DNA from 4 places in the Vreelandella titanicae genome. Region 3 is predicted to be linked to each of the others. Evidence: predicted binding sites of a transcription regulator. Region 3 holds the regulator's gene; each other region holds the start of a gene.
What was found. Region 3 encodes sigma-54, which starts transcription at its own class of promoters, with help from an activator protein. Its sites were predicted from a motif close to TGGCACNNNNNTTGCTNT; they were not measured.

Region 1 (3,984 bases), 800 kb from region 3:
TGTCGCGACGGGTTTTGAAGCGCTGACCCTGGGAAACGAGGTAAATCGTCGAGGCGCCCCGTTCACGCTGGAGCATATGAATAAAGCGGCTGATGTCGCTGACAATATCGGCGGTGGTGGCAAGGTGGGTAAGGTTGTCGATATCGCAACGGATGGCGGTTAAGAGCAGTTGCTGCGCTGAAGACATAGAAATTTCCTTGGTGACTCGCCGCCTAAATGTGAACACTCCCATACCGTTATTCTCCCATACCATGCTGAAGCGTATGGGAGTGAACAGGAACGTTATGGAAGTATGAGTGTACTGGAAAGCGCTTAGCGTAACGACAGAGCGCCCGCGCCTACATCATCACCTACTGCGTCGCTATACGCTTTGGCCTCTTCTGCTTCGGTAGCATCGCTAAAGCGTACCACCAACACGCATGAAGCCAGGATCAGTACAGTGAGGCCTAAATAGAACAGACCTTGCTGATAGGTCAGGCTTTCGCTGCGGAACAGAAAGGCAGCGCCTACCGCCCCCACGTTACCGCCAGCGCCGACTATGCCCGCCACGGCACCCAGCGCCTTTTTGTTGATAAACGGAACCACGCCAAAAGTAGCGCCTTCCGCCATCTGCACAAACAGGCTGAACACCAGCATGATGCCTATCGCTAGGCTTAATACGTGCATCTGCGAAAACGCTACCAACGCAATACCTTCGCAAACCAAGGCAATAAACAGCCAGCGAACGCGTCCTTTCAAGCCCCCTTGCTTGGCGAAAAGATCCGAGAAGACGCCGCCTAAAGTACGCGCAAAAATATTCATTAAACCAAACAGACCGGCAATCAGACCCGCGGTAGCCAAGGTAAGGTCAAACTTATCAAAGAAGTAGATGGCAGCAATATTGTTGATCGTCAGTTCCACGCCAAAGCAGAGGCCATAGACAACGAACAGCGCCCAAACACGAATATCCTTGGCGGCGGCTAGAAAGCTTTGCGCGGCACCATTTTCACCTGAAGCTTCAGGCAATTCGCCGCGTGCGCGCAGGTCGCTGAAGTTGCCGTTGGGGGCATCCTGTGTGAAGAACCAGTAGCCAATGCCGGTAAAGAACATCACTACACCAGGCACCATCATCGCTAAACGCCAGCCAAAGGCTTCGTTAACGCCCAGCATCAGCATGCCCGAGAAGATTAGTGGCATCAGTATCTGCGTGGTGCCACCACCCAGGTTTCCCCAGCCTGCGCTAGTAGCGTTGGCAGTGCCGACCACATTGGGGGCGAACATCATCGAGGTGTGGTACTGGGTAATCACGAAGGAGGCACCAATGGCCCCAATGGCTAAGCGCGCCAATAAAAAGGTTTCAAAACTATCGGCCAAGCCAATGCCCATCACCGGAATAGCGCCTAATATCAGTAGCCCGGTATAGGTTTTACGCGGGCCGATGCGGTCACACAGTACGCCAATTGCAAGGCGCACAATGACCGTGATCGCTACCGAAGCGATAATCGTATTGCCGATTTGTGTTTGAGTCAGTGAAAGGTCTTCTCGAACAATCGCCATAAGAGGGGCGATGCCGAACCAGCCGAAGAAACAGATATGAAACGCGAACCATGAAAAGTGGAAAGCGCGCATCTGAGGAGTCGAGAAGTTAAGCAGCCGAATACGGTTGGCTTTGTTGCGTATGTCCATGGGATGGCCTCACGGGGCATAAAACGAGTTGGTCGCTACGCAACGCAAACAAGTTAGCGCGTTACGCAAACAATTGACGAGAACATGCCTTCACCGTTGAAGGTCAGGTTCGACGCACTCGTACCCGACTGGGCCTGGTCCACGCCTACCACCACTGGTAGGAGTTATGCAGGTAGTTTGCCAGTTGAATATTTATTGCTAAAAATCAATATCTTAATTTATTTTTGTTGTGCGTGTTAGCGATAAGTGATCAAGTCTATGCTGCATGATTGGGCATGCAACGCCGATTTTGCGGCATCTTGGTGCTAGAAGGGTGCAATTGGCGGACTGAACGTGCAGCCATTATTCATGTAAATAGACGGCATCAATATCCAGTGTGGAGTGGCTACCAATCGCTTCAAAGTGTTCGCTTAACCAACGTTCACCGGCAGCTTGTCCCTGCTCGAAAAGATGGCATAGAAAAGGCCACTCAGAATTGGATTTGCTGGAGACAGAGAGGCCCTCAAGTGCCTGCTCGCCGCTAATGCGGTGGAACAACGCCTGCTGGTAGCAGTTTTCAATGCCTTGCTCATCGAGGGCATGCTTAAGCAGTGCAATCATACGGATCTCTTTAATCAGTGCTGAGTTAAAGGTGATCTCGTTGAGGCGGTTCATAATGGCCGATGCCGAGGTGGGGACTTCGTTACGGCTGATTGGGTTGATTTGTATCAGCAGAATATCCCGTGCGCTGCACTCCTCCATGAGAGGAAACAGGGCGGGGTTACCCATGTAGCCACCATCCCAATACGCTTCGCCGTCGATCTCCACTGCTTGGAATATAAAGGGCAAGCAAGCGGAGGCCATCACCGCGTCAACGCTCATCTCTTCACGGCGGAACACCCGCTGTTTGCCCGTGCGTACGTTAGTGGCCGCGACAAACAGCTTAAGCTGTTGGCATTGCCTAACCCGCTCGAAATCAATATGTTCGGCCACGATATCGCGCAGCGGATTTATATTGAGCGGGTTGAGTTGATAGGGGGAGGCCACACGGCTTAATAGATCCATCGCAATAAAACCGGGCGAGTGATCCAGGCTCCAGTTGCCGGTCAATATATCCAAGGGAGAGCGACGGATGGGGCTGGCCATACCCGCGCGACTCACCGCTTGCCAAAAGTCGTGCAGTGCTTGCCGAGCGGTCTCTTTATCGCCTCTTGTGAGCGCATCGGCCATTACCACGCCATTCATTGCCCCGGCGCTGGTGCCGCTGATGCCCTCAATCTCAATTCGGTCATCTGCCAGTAGGCGATCAATGACACCCCAGGTATAAGCCCCGTGGGCGCCACCGCCTTGTAACGCGAGATCTAGCTTTTTGACCTGTGCCATATGCTTTTTCCCATTGCTGCTGGTGAGGAAAGTGGTTTTATTGCAACCAGCATGGCATAGGCGGCTAGATAAGACGAAAGGCTATTTAGCGTACAACGGCTATTTAAGGTGCGCCCGCAAGCGGTGAGTGATGATTGGCTGAATAGGGCGCCTCATACATGGCGTGCTCCATGAGGTTGTCCAACTGCAGGGCGAGCTGCTGGCTGGCTTCTTCCATGACTCCCAAGGCGGCCAGTTGACCATTGCGGTCGCCCAGGCGGGCAAACTTAAGTGCTTCCGCGCCACTGTCATGCATACGGCGATGGGGGGCCGCCAGCGCTCGATAGGCCTCAGTGCGGGCGTAACGTTGGTGACCTTCTCCATGTTGATGCCAGCGCCCTAAACGGCATTGGTGATGGTCTTCTAGGGGAGTGTCTGTGTTGGCAGAGAGGAGCTGCTTATAAAGCCGACACTTCCACACCGCATGATCAAGCTTCGCGGAGTGTAAAAACGCAGCGGTGGCATTGTGATGAATCACCTTGTGCATATGCTGAGCTTGGTCAGCAAGCTGATGCACTGCCTGATTGGCTGCTTGCGCGGAATGGGTAATCTCCTCGTCGGCCAGACGTTTTTTCACTACGGCCTGCGAGTGTTCTCTTACCTGGCTATTAATTTGCTCCATCAGTAGGCTGAGCTGATGGCTCAAGCTGTGCATAGTCAACGCTAAGCGGTGGACATCGTCTGCAATGGCTGCCAATCCTGGAGATTGCTGGCTAGCGGCATCGGTGCTGCCAAGCAGACCTTGGCTATGGGCCGTTTCGAGGGCCGTACTTACTGCTAACGCCTGGGCGTGGCCTGCACTACGGGCGAGAGCGACCTGTAGCTGGCTTAAGGCGTGCAGAGTTTTAGCTAACACTAATGGGGGTAACGCTTCGGTACGTTCAGTGTCGTGGCATCGTTGGTCAAGGCTACTGACCG
Region 2 (3,984 bases), 2.4 Mb from region 3:
TTTGCCATGGAACCCTCGTCGGGTTTGATCCTGATGGCAGGGGTTTACTACGGCGCCATCTTCGGTGGCTCTACTTCCTCGATTCTGCTCAACGCCCCCGGCGTTGCGGGTACCGTAGCAACCTCCTTTGACGGCTACCCGATGGCCAAAAAAGGTCTGGCGGGTAAAGCGCTGGCGATTGCCGCCTACTCGTCATTTGTGGGCGGTACGGTATCGGTTATTTTCTTGATGCTGGTGGCTCCGCTGCTTTCCAAAGTGGCCGTAAGCTTTGGCCCTTCCGAGTACTTTGCACTGATGGTGCTGGGCTTAACCGCCGTGGTCTCGCTGTCGGATAAATCGCTGATCAAGGGGCTGATTGCCGCCGTGGTGGGGGTAATTATCTCGATTGTGGGTATCGATATGCAGACCGGTACCGAGCGTTTTACCTTCGGCTCCGTTCAGCTTCTCGACGGTATCGACTTCCTGGTGGTGGCGCTGGGGATTTTTGCGCTTGCCGAGGTGTTCTACATGCTGCTGCGCGGCGGTGGTGGCAAAGAGGCGCCGCGTAATGCGATTGGCTCGCTGAAACTGACTCGTAGCGAAGTCAAAGAGATCGCTGGCCCCGTTGGCCGCAGCTCGGTGTTGGGCTTCTTCACCGGCGTTCTGCCGGGGGCTGGCGCGACCATTGGTTCGTTCCTGGGTTACAGCATGGAAAAACGCATTGCCAAAGATGGCGACACCTTTGGGCAGGGCAATATCAAAGGCGTGGCCGCGCCGGAAGCGGCCAACAACGCCGCCTGTACCGGCTCCTTTGTGCCGCTGTTGACGCTGGGTGTACCGGGTTCGGGTACCACCGCAGTACTGCTGGGTGCCCTGCTGGTCATGGGGGTCAATCCCGGCCCAATGATGCTGACAGAGCGTCCGGACGTGTTCTGGGGCGTGGTTGCCAGTATGTATATCGGTAATATCTTCCTGCTGGTGCTTAACCTGCCGTTGATACCGCTGATCGCCAAGATTCTTGATCTGCCCAAGCCGCTACTGCTGTCGCTGATTTTGATCTTCTGCATGATCGGCGTCTACGGCATGAGCTTCAGTGTGTTTGATCTGTTGCTGCTGCTCGGTTTTGGCCTGGTGGGCCTGGGTATGCGCCTGTTTGGTTTCCCCGCGGCGCCGCTGATTTTAGCGCTGATTCTGGGCAACATTATGGAAGAGTCCTTGCGTCGCGCGCTGCAGATCTCCGGTGGCGACTGGATGACCTTTATCGACAAGCCTATCTCGCTTGGCCTACTGGTCGTCGCCTTGCTGTCGCTTGGTCTGCCGTTACTGAAAAAACGCCGTAAGAAAATTCCACCCGACGTGGCTGTTTAACGCCACTACTTAAAGGGTGAATAGCAAGGAGCCTTGGTGATGCCAAGGCTCCTTTTTTTATCTGCGCTTTCTTATCTACTTTTTTAACTAATAATAAAGAGTGGTTTTGTAACAAATAAGTAACTAATGCGTTAATGCTTTGTGTTTAAAAAGTTCAAGTACTTAGTTGGTGCACTGTCTTTTATTGGTGCATTGAGAGGGTGCTTCAGCAGCGTTAATGCGCTTTATTTTGGTGCATGTAGTGAGTTTTGAGATTTTGTGATGATTATTAAGTGGCTGATTAAATAGCTATAAGGCAACTTTGTGCCAATCTGGCGCATCCCTTGCAAGAGTTATTGGCTAGTGAACGTAATGGCTAGTGGACGTATTGGGGGAGCTAACACAACAACCCCAAGTGCGAAGCCAATCATCAAGCCTCGGTCATAACAAACCCCAGCCATAAGGGGTGCAAGGAGATTAACAATGAACACTCTCAAACGCTCGACACACCCTCGCCCCTTCCTTTCAAGTGGCCGTTTCGCGACCGCTTTACTCACCGCTGCCATCATGGGGGCCAGCACCCAAGCCATCGCCCAAGACGATGACCCGATCAAAGTCGGTATCCTGCACTCGCTTTCCGGCACCATGGCGATTAGTGAGACCGTCCTCAAAGACACCGTCGAAATGCTTATCGAACAGCAGAACGAAGCCGGTGGTTTGCTCGGCCGTCAGTTAGAAGCCGTGGTGGTTGATCCCGCGTCTAACTGGCCGCTGTTTGCCGAACGCGCCCGGGAGCTACTAGACCAGGAAGAAGTGGACGTGATTTTCGGCAACTGGACGTCGGTTTCGCGTAAATCCGTACTGCCCGTCGTAGAGGAGCTCAACGGGCTGCTGTTCTACCCGGTGCAGTATGAAGGCGAAGAGTCTTCTGAAAACGTCTTCTACACCGGCGCAGCGCCTAACCAGCAGGCGATTCCTGCGGTTGAATACCTTATCAACGAAGTCGGTATCGAGCGCTTTGCGCTAGTGGGTACCGACTATGTCTACCCGCGCACTACCAACCGTATCCTCGAGGCCTTCCTCAAGGATGAACACGGCATCGCGGATGAGGACATCATGGTCAACTACACGCCGTTCGGTCACTCCGATTGGCAAAACATCGTGGCGGAAATACGTCGATTCGGTGAAGAGGGTAAACCGACCGCCGTAATCTCGACGGTTAACGGCGACGCTAACGTGCCGTTCTATACCGAGCTCTCCAACCAGGGTATCGACGCTGCGGATATTCCGGTCATCGCCTTCTCCGTGGGCGAGCAGGAGCTCACCGGTATTGATACCGGGCCGCTGGTAGGCCACTTGGCTGCCTGGAACTACTTCATGAGCGTCGATAACGACGACAACTACGACTTTATCGATGCCTGGATCGAATACACCGGCGACGATATGGCGGTGACCAACGACCCGATGGAAGCACACTACATTGGCTTCAATATGTGGGCCGAAGCGGTTCGCAAAGCGGGCACCACGGATGTCGATACGGTGAAAGACGCCATTATCGGTGTAACCGTACCTAACCTCTCCGGCGGTTATGCGGCGATGATGCCCAACCACCACATCACCAAGCCGGTGTTGATCGGTGAGATTCAGGACAACGGCCAGTTCGATATCGTTTGGCAGACACCGTCTACCGTGGCGGGCGACGCCTGGTCTGACTACCTGCCTGGCTCCCGTGACCTGATTGCCGATTGGCGCAAGCCGATGGAGTGCGGCAACTTCAACGTCGTGAACGGCTCGTGCGGTGGCAGCACCGCAGCAGAAGAAGCCGAAGCGGCGCTCGCTGAGTAAAAGCTCCTGTAGTGAGTAATACTGATCCCTCGTCCCTAGGCTGAAGCCCAAGTGGCGAGGGAGCACGCTAACTCCCCCTCTTTAGATAACCAAAGGAAGAACCCCATGAGGCGTTTCCTTTCCTTAGGGCTGCTGTGCCTACTGTTGTTAAGCATCACAGTGACCGCCCAAGCACAAACGAGCTCCACGAATACTGCCGACGATGACGCCGCGCTCGAGTTGTTAGAGGCGCTGGACGTTGAATCTTACGCTGACAAAGGCGACGCAATCACCGCCATTTTGCAAAGCGATGACGAACGCGCCCGAGACTGGCTGCAGGCCTTGCTGGATGGCCGCTTGCAGCGTACCGAAGATGGCCGCTTTGTGCTGGTGCTCGAGAACCGTGGCCGCGACTGGCCGGTGGCCGATGTACTGACCGGCGAAGCGCTGGGCGAGATGTCCCGCCGTGATCTGGAGCGTATCGGCATCAACAACAACCTACGTAATCAGCTGCGCAGCGCCATTGCGGTGGTTGACCTCTACTCGCCTAATGTGGAACGCCGCCGCACCTCGGCCGAGCGCCTGTTAGGTGAAGTAGATGGTGAGCTGGTGCCCACTCTCGACGACTTGATCGAACAGGAAGAGGACGAGCAGGTGCGTTACCGGCTGACCCAGGCCGTGGCGATCTACCGCGCCGAAGCGGGCGAAATGGCTGGGGTCGAAGCGCTGGACGGCAGCCTACACCCCCGTTCCCGCGTGGCATTGAGCCGGGCAGCCAATAGCGATGATCCCGTCGTCGCCAACGCCGCTGCCGCTTCCCTGGCGGGCATTGAG
Region 3 (3,984 bases):
CGCGTAGTAGCCAAGATCTTCCAGCGCTTGCAAGGCGATAGATTTACCTGACCCGGAGCGGCCGCTAATGATCACCAGTTGCATAGAGTCTCTCTTTGCTTTGATCAAGCTGCGTTGAGGGTGGTGAGCGAATAACCTGCTATGATCTGCCCTGAACAGGGTTTCAGGCCCTTAGGCCGCTGATTGCTCGCGAATTTTGGCGGTAATCAGCTCAAGCAGTTCGCGCTGGCTGGCTGCTTTACGCAGTTGCTGGCGCGTGTCCGCATCATTCATGATGGTCGCTACCTGACCCAGTAGTGAGAGATGCGTGTCATCTGCCTCTTCGGGTACCAACAGGACAAACACCAGATCTACCGGGTCGCCGTCGATAGCGTCAAAATCGATCGCTTCAGCCAGTTTTAAAAATCCAGCGATAGGGGCGTTGCAGTGGGGGCTACGCGCATGAGGAATAGCCACGCCGTTACCAATACCCGTACTGCCTAAGCGCTCGCGGCCGATTAAACGGCTAAACACTTCTTGGCTGTCCAGGCTGGGAATATTTTGGGCGATAAAGGTGCTGTAAAACTCCAGCACCCTTTTTTTGCTGCCCCCGGGGACGTCGAACAGAACGCGTTCCGGGGGGAGTATGGTTTCCAACGTCATTGAATTAACGCACACCGGCGCCTTGGGCGCGAGCTTGTGCTTTTTCCTTGTGTTTAACGAGTTGACGGTCGATTTTGTCCGCTAGTGCGTCGATAGCGGCGTACATATCACTGTCTAGGGCTTCCGCATGTAAGTCAGCACCTGCGGCGTGCAGCGTACAGGCGGCCTGCTGGCGCTCTTTCTCCACTGATAAGGTGACTTGCACCGTAGTTATATTGTCGTAATGGCGCTCTACACGCTCAAGCTTTTCGTTGACATAGTCACGCAAGGCGTCAGTCAGTTCTACGTGATGACCAGTGATATTTACTTGCATTGACGTGCTCCTTATCCATCGGACTGTACTTCGATTGTAACCCTTTTTGCCGCGTTGCAAAGCCCTTGTCGAGAGTTTCCCTGAAACGTTAACGCAGTTAGCGCAAACGACGCCGTTCACTGGAAGAGGGAATGCCCATGGCTTCACGGTATTTCGCCACCGTACGACGCGCCACTTGAATTCCTCCTTCGCCTAATAGCGTCACTAAGCGGCTGTCTGAAAGTGGCTTGCCGGGCGGCTCCTCTTGAATCAGTTTCTTGAGTCGTGCCCGGATGGCGGTGCTGGAGTGGCTGTCGCCATCTTGGCCGCTCACCTGGCTTGAGAAAAAGTATTTGAGTTCAAACACACCACGGGGTGTATGGATATATTTTTGCGTCGTTACCCGTGAAATAGTCGACTCGTGCATCTCCACGGCTTCGGCAATGTCGGCCAGTATCAGTGGTTTCATGGCTTCTTCGCCGTGCTCTAAAAAGCCAATCTGGCGGGTAATGATTTCGCGACCAACACGCAGCAGCGTATCGTTTCGGCTAGAAAGGCTCTTGATCAACCAGCGCGCTTCCTGGAGGTGCTCTTTGAGAAACTGGTTGTCATCGCTTTTATCCGCACGCTTAATCAAGCTGGCGTAGTCGGGCTGAATGCGCAGTCGTGGCAGGGCCTCGGGGTTGAGCTCTAAATGCCAGCCTTCATTATCGTGGCGGACGACTAGATCGGGGGTGACATAGCTGTCGTCGGTGTCGCCGTAAGCGCTGCCTGGCCGTGGGTCTAGGCTGCGAATAAGCAGGATGACATCGGCCAGCTGTTCGTCGTCGAGCCCTAGACGGCGTTTCAGCAGGCGCATATCGTCTTTGCCAAGCGCTTCGAGAAACTGCCGCACTAAACGGCGGGCGGGAACCAGCAGTGGCGTATCATCGGGGAGGGCGGCGAGCTGCAGCATCAAGCATTCACGCAAGTCACGGGCAAATATGCCGGTCGGCTCAAACTGCTGGAGCTTGAGTAGAATGGTTTCCACTTCGCGCTGGCTTAGCCCGTCAATGCTCTGGGCACGAAGCCCTTCACGGATGTCGTTGAGCGGCTGGGTCAGGTAGCCGTTGGCGTCTAGCGCGTCGATTAAACTTTCCGCGACAAGCTGCTCGCGAGCGCTAAAATCGGTCATGGCGAGTTGCCACAGCAGGTGGCCATGCAGGCTCTGACCGGCTGCCTGACGCTCAAAGTCGGGGCCTTCGCTGCTGCTGCCCCCCTGGCTTCCCATATCTTGATAGGTATCTGACCAGTCGCTATCTACCGAGAGCTCAGTAGGGATGCTCTCTGACCACTCTTCTTCCTTAGGCTCGCTGACAGCCTGCTCACTAAACTCATCTTCCTGCTCCAGCATGGGATTGGCATCAAGGGCCTGCTGAATTTCTTGACGAAGATCCAGCGTAGAGAGTTGCAGCAGCGCAATGGCCTGCTGCAACTGGGGCGTCATGGTCAGCTGTGTGCCGATACGCAGTTGGAGAGAAGCTTTCATGACCATCTGAGAACCACTCGTTAATCAGAATGCTCCACCCTAGTGCGAGTGAGTGCTTGGCGCAAGTGCAATAAGCATGCCATTGGTAGTAAAGTTGTTTTAAAGCGCTATTTAGGGGCGATTAAGGCAAAAACATTACAGGCGAAAATCGGCACCCAAATACACATCCCTTACTTTTTGGTTGGTGAGAATCGAGGCGGGTGAGCCACTGGCGATAATTTGCCCATCGCCGACGATATAGGCGATGTCGCAAATATCTAGTGTTTCACGCACGTTGTGATCGGTGATCAGCACGCCGATATGGCGCTGTTTCAGTGCACGAATGATGGTTTTAATCTCACCTACCGAGATGGGGTCAACGCCCGCAAAAGGCTCATCGAGCAGAATAAAAGCGGGCTCTGTGGCTAGCGAGCGGGCTATTTCTACACGCCTGCGCTCGCCGCCCGAAAGGCTCATGCCCAGGTTGTCGCGAATATGGGTAATATGGAAGTCTTCGAGTAGCGCTTCCAGACGCTGCTCGCGGTCGCTGCGGTTAAGCTCTTTGCGGGTCTCGAGTATCGCCATAATATTCTCGGCAACCGAGAGTTTGCGGAAAATAGACGCCTCTTGAGGTAGGTAGCCAATCCCCGCGGCTGCGCGCTCGTGCATGGGGGCGCGCGTTAAATCCACATCGTCGATACCCACCTTGCCAGCGTCGGATTTGACCAGCCCAACAATCATATAAAATGAGGTGGTTTTGCCCGCGCCGTTGGGGCCCAAAAGGCCAACGACACTGCCTTGGGAGATCTCCAGATTGATGTCTTTGACCACTCGGCGGCGTTTGTAGCTTTTAGCCAGGTGGTGGGCATAAAGGGTTTTGATCGGCGCAGTGTCAGCAGTGGCCACAGCTAAGCTCCCTATTGTTCAGGCTGAAGGGTCATGCGTATGCGCTGGGGCTCGCTGCCGTCAACGTCAGAGCGCGCTTGAATCACTTCTCGGTCAATAAAATACTCAAGGCGACCGCCGCTAAAGGTGTCCTCTTTCTGGGTCAGTTCGGCTTGGTCGATCAGCTCTACGCGACGCTCGGCGACGTGATAAATAATCCGCCGCGCCCAGCCTTCCGTGGGGCCATCTTGCCCTTCGCCTTGATGGCGCAAGTAGGCGCGCTCACCGGTGGCGGTGGCTGTCGAGAGTTCGCCCGCGTCGTTACGTTTGATCTCTACCCGCTCGCCGCGCAGTTGCATTTCGCCTTGGCGAATGTCCACATCCCCAGTGTAAACAGCTGTGCCTGCCCGCTGATCAAGATCTAAACGGTCGGCTTCCACTTCCACTGGGGTCTGGGAAGATGAGTTGGTTTGGGCTAATACTGATAAAGGTATCGCTAAACCGAACAGTGCAGTGTAGAGCAGGGCTGGGGAAATAATGGCTTTCATGGCGGTTCCTATTAGCGTTGTGTGGCTGGGGGGTGCGTGCCGCGCACATTATCCGTTAAGCGAACCTGGCTGGTGTTAAGCCAAACGTCCATACGTGAAGCGCTCATTTG
Region 4 (3,984 bases), 1.8 Mb from region 3:
GCGACTGCCGGGCATAATGAAAACGGCCGGAGGAATATGCCCGGCAGCGATTAACCTATCCGCCACCTGCTGCAAGTTGCCGCGAGAAACCCAGTCGCGGTCAGTGTTAAATGAGCCGTGCAGCATATAAACGACCGGATACGCGTCTGTCGCTTGGGCGTCATAATTGTCGGGTAAATAAATACTGTAGGGGTAGTCGTAACCTAGCGTGGGCGAGAAAAACTGATGGTGTTCAACCTCGCTGGCTAAGCTATGGCCACTGAACGTTAGCCAGCCAATAAATGCCGTAAGTAGGGCGTGAAATCGGTACGAGAATACTGGTGGCTTGGGGATGAACACGTTTCCTCCGGGAATTAAAACTGTTCAATGGGGTCGGACAGCGCGAAGGCTTTTATTGTTCATCATAGCCATATAAGACAGTCAGTTAGCATAGTCATTCATCATCGCCATGCAAAATGCCAGGGTAGGAGTAGGTCGAGGCGGGAGGCCCAATGCGCAAAATTGAAGAGATCTATTGGTTGCGTGCTTACGGCTGTATAGCCGTTTTTTTGTTTCACTTACTAGATCATGTCAATCAGCGCCTCGATAACGTTGCCACCGATTTGATGCGCATACCGCTGGTGTTGGGTACCCCGATTTTCCTGTTTATTGCGGTCTTTGTGTTTGCCGTTCGCTACGATAAATCCGTGCCGGAAGGGTTCCTTGCCCAGCGCGTGAAGTATGTAATGGTGCCCTATTTTGTGTATGGCTTTATTTATTCGACGGCTGAATGGCTAAGCCAACAGCCATCGGATGAACCGGTGGGGTTCGTGGCCAACGCCATTGAGTATTATGTGTACGCGGGCTGGCATGGCTATTTTTTGATTATTGCGATGCAGTTTTATGTGGCCTATTGGCTGTTTACCCGTTGGCAGCTGTGGCGTTTGAACCCGGTGCCGTGGCTGTGGGGCGCTTGTGTGATCAGCATGGCGTATTGGGGGTTGGCTTACTGGTTTGAGGTTGACCTGCCCGGCTATCTGCTGTGGATTGCTCCACTGGGTTGGATCTATGTGTTTTTTCTTGCCCTGGTGCTGGTGCGCTACTACCCGCTACCCCCTGAGAGCGTGATGCTGGCGCGGCCTGCCTGGATGCAGCAAATGGCCCGCCCGGTCTGGTTGGTGCTAATGGTGGCGCTGATTATTGCCGCGACCTTTGCAGGTTGGCTGGCCTTCTCTTCCAAAGAGGTGTGGGTCATTCCTTTCTTCGTGCTGTTCACGCTGTGTGCCATGCGCTACTTGGCCGGGCGTCCTGCGCCTTTGTGGGTGCGCCACATTAATGCGTATTCGTTTGGCATTTACTTGGCTCACCCCATGTTCTTTGTGCTCGCTGATCTGGCTGTCGAGCCGTTGTCGTTGCCCATTGGCGTGTATGCACTGGCGCTTATGGCGGTTGGTGTGGTGGGGTCAGTGGGGCTTAATAAGCTCGCCAATACCACGACACTGGGCGCCATGCTGTTCGGCAAGCGATTAAAGGTAAGTTAGTCAGAGAGTGGCGGTGGATGGTATCTGTGGATGATATCGGTAGATAGCGGCAGAAAACGCATTATGGGCGTGGAGTGAAAGCCGTAACCGGGGCGTTAGCCAGAAAAGGGTTTTCTGGCTCTTTCGTTAGTCTAAGCAGGTTTCCGTTGTAGGTTTTTAAACGCGTAGGGCAGGCGTGTAAACGTTGCAGAAAATCGTCGATCGCGCTGTTATCGTCCAGCTCAGGGTCAAACCCACCCAAGCGCTCTAGCCAGGCTCGCCTCACGGCAATGTAGGGCGGCAAAAGTAAAGCACTGGCCAATAAGCGCCGCAGGATGCGTTCCGACAGCGATGGCCGGGTGAGGCCAATAATCAAGGCGTCAAGGGTGTAAGTGTTGAGCTGTGAATAGAGTGCACACCAAAGCTCCGCAGGCAGTGGTTTTTTCTGCAGCGCAATGATGAGCCACTCTGCTTGGCTGGTAAACGCGGCTTTATTCAAGCGAGCCCCCAGCGGCCTTGATGGTGTAATCAGCGAATGAGCATGGTAGCGCTGTTCAATAGCACTCAGGCGTGCTTGCGCTTGAGTGGCTGTCACCAAAATGGGCAGCAAGTGGTCGGCGACACCGGATTCACGTATGGATTTTAAGTGGCGTGGCAACATTTCACCCGTCACCATGGCATCAACGATAAAGCAGACCGATCCCATTTGCCGACTCCGATTGTGAGCAAATCTATCAAATTGTAATTTATTGTAGTAGCTGGTTTATTTGCGTAGCAAGTAAAAAAATTTGCGAGCTAAAAAACAGCGCTTAGTATGACTTGTGCACTTTGATGGGGCGTGCGGCATTATTTTTGTTCTATTTTGGTGCATAAGAGGTTTTTTAGACGGTTCAGAATAGCCTGTTGCGCCGTTATGCGTCATCAAGAGGCATTCGAAGCCATTTTTTAATGTTTATAAAACAGATAGTTGTTGTTTTTTTATGCCATATTGGTGCAGTGTTGGCATGTTCTCTGCATTGTATTTGCAAGCGGCTAGCGGGCCGTAGGCATAAGCCCTGCGGCGTGCTAAAACGATAGCCGGTCTGAAATGCTCGCTGAGCGATTTGTTAACCAATGTCAGGCAAACGTTGAGCGAACAAGAATGACAAACGTGCGGTTTAGCACGTATTTTGTCGAACAACACTTTTATCGGTAGCTTACTGTCGTTAGCTTTAAGCCACGCTCATACCGGAGGACACTATGTCAGCCAAGACTCTCGCGCTAATTGAAGAACACGATGTTAAATGGGTAGATCTGCGTTTCACCGACACTCGCGGTAAAGAACAGCACGTGACCGTGCCTGCGCGCGATGTAGACGAAGAATTCTTCGAGAATGGCCAAATGTTCGATGGCTCTTCTATTGAAGGTTGGAAGGGCATTAACGAATCCGACATGATTCTGCGCCCGGAAGATGGTACGGGCTACCTTGACCCCTTCACCGAAGATGCGACGCTGGTGCTGCGCTGTGACATCATCGAGCCGGCCACTATGCAAGGCTATGATCGTGACCCGCGCTCTATCGCTAAGCGCGCAGAAGCTTACCTGCAGTCTACTGGCCTGGGCGACACCGCGTTCTTCGGCCCTGAGCCTGAATTCTTTATCTTTGACGAAGTGCATTGGAAGTCTGATATCCAGGGCTCCATGTACAAAATCACTTCCGACGAAGGCGCCTGGGCAACCGACAGTGTCGTTGAAGGCGGCAACCTTGGCCACCGCCCGCGCGTTAAAGGCGGCTACTTCCCGGTTCCTCCGGTCGATAGCTTCCACGATATTCGTGGCGCAATGTGTAATACCCTGGAAGCGATTGGTCAGACCGTCGAGGTACACCACCACGAGGTTTCCAACGCAGGTCAGAACGAAATCGGCGTTAAGTTCAACACGCTGGTGAAGAAAGCTGACGAAGTTCAGGAAATGAAGTACGTGATCCACAACGTGGCCCACGCGTATGGCAAAACGGCCACCTTTATGCCGAAGCCGCTGGTCGGTGATAACGGTTCGGGTATGCACGTTCACCAGTCGTTCTGGAAAGATGGCAACAACCAGTTCGCCGGTGACGAGTACGCTGGTCTGTCTGAAATGGCGCTTTTCTACATCGGCGGCATCATCAAGCACGCCCGTGCCCTGAACGCCTTTACTAACGCTTCTACCAACTCGTACAAGCGTCTGGTGCCTGGCTTTGAAGCGCCGGTCATGCTGGCCTACAGTGCCCGCAACCGTTCGGCTTCAATCCGTATTCCTTACACCGCCAGCCCGAAAGGCAAGCGTGTGGAAGCGCGCTTCCCTGATCCGACTGCCAACCCTTACCTGGCGTTCTCTGCCATGTTGATGGCGGGTATCGACGGTATCAAAAACAAGATCCACCCTGGCGATGCCATGGACAAAAACCTGTACGACCTGCCGCCAGAAGAAGGCAAGTCAGTACCGACTGTGGCGCACAGCCTGGATC

Region 1: the regulator sigma-54 is predicted to act here: its motif matches at 1,831-1,848, upstream of HZS52_RS23020 (NarK family nitrate/nitrite MFS transporter).
Region 2: the regulator sigma-54 is predicted to act here: its motif matches at 1,660-1,677, upstream of urtA (urea ABC transporter substrate-binding protein).
Region 4: the regulator sigma-54 is predicted to act here: its motif matches at 2,500-2,517, upstream of glnA (glutamate--ammonia ligase).

What each region holds. Positions count from the first base shown of each region.
Region 1 is NZ_CP059082.1:4,974,577-4,978,560, reverse strand. It holds gene HZS52_RS23025 (nitrate regulatory protein) at 1-187, opposite strand, end outside; gene HZS52_RS23020 (NarK family nitrate/nitrite MFS transporter) at 313-1,665, opposite strand; gene HZS52_RS23015 (patatin-like phospholipase family protein) at 2,008-3,027, opposite strand; gene HZS52_RS23010 (CZB domain-containing protein) at 3,131-3,984, opposite strand, start outside.
Region 2 is NZ_CP059082.1:1,320,411-1,324,394, forward strand. It holds gene HZS52_RS06225 (tripartite tricarboxylate transporter permease) at 1-1,347, shown strand, start outside; gene urtA (urea ABC transporter substrate-binding protein) at 1,810-3,171, shown strand; gene urtB (urea ABC transporter permease subunit UrtB) at 3,277-3,984, shown strand, end outside.
Region 3 is NZ_CP059082.1:4,177,292-4,181,275, reverse strand. It holds gene rapZ (RNase adapter RapZ) at 1-84, opposite strand, end outside; gene HZS52_RS19355 (PTS sugar transporter subunit IIA) at 172-642, opposite strand; gene hpf (ribosome hibernation-promoting factor, HPF/YfiA family) at 647-955, opposite strand; gene HZS52_RS19345 (RNA polymerase factor sigma-54) at 1,053-2,468, opposite strand; gene lptB (LPS export ABC transporter ATP-binding protein) at 2,598-3,347, opposite strand; gene lptA (lipopolysaccharide transport periplasmic protein LptA) at 3,359-3,874, opposite strand; gene lptC (LPS export ABC transporter periplasmic protein LptC) at 3,886-3,984, opposite strand, start outside.
Region 4 is NZ_CP059082.1:659,440-663,423, reverse strand. It holds gene HZS52_RS03170 (alpha/beta hydrolase) at 1-339, opposite strand, end outside; gene HZS52_RS03165 (acyltransferase family protein) at 492-1,520, shown strand; gene HZS52_RS03160 (hypothetical protein) at 1,582-2,205, opposite strand; gene glnA (glutamate--ammonia ligase) at 2,739-3,984, shown strand, end outside.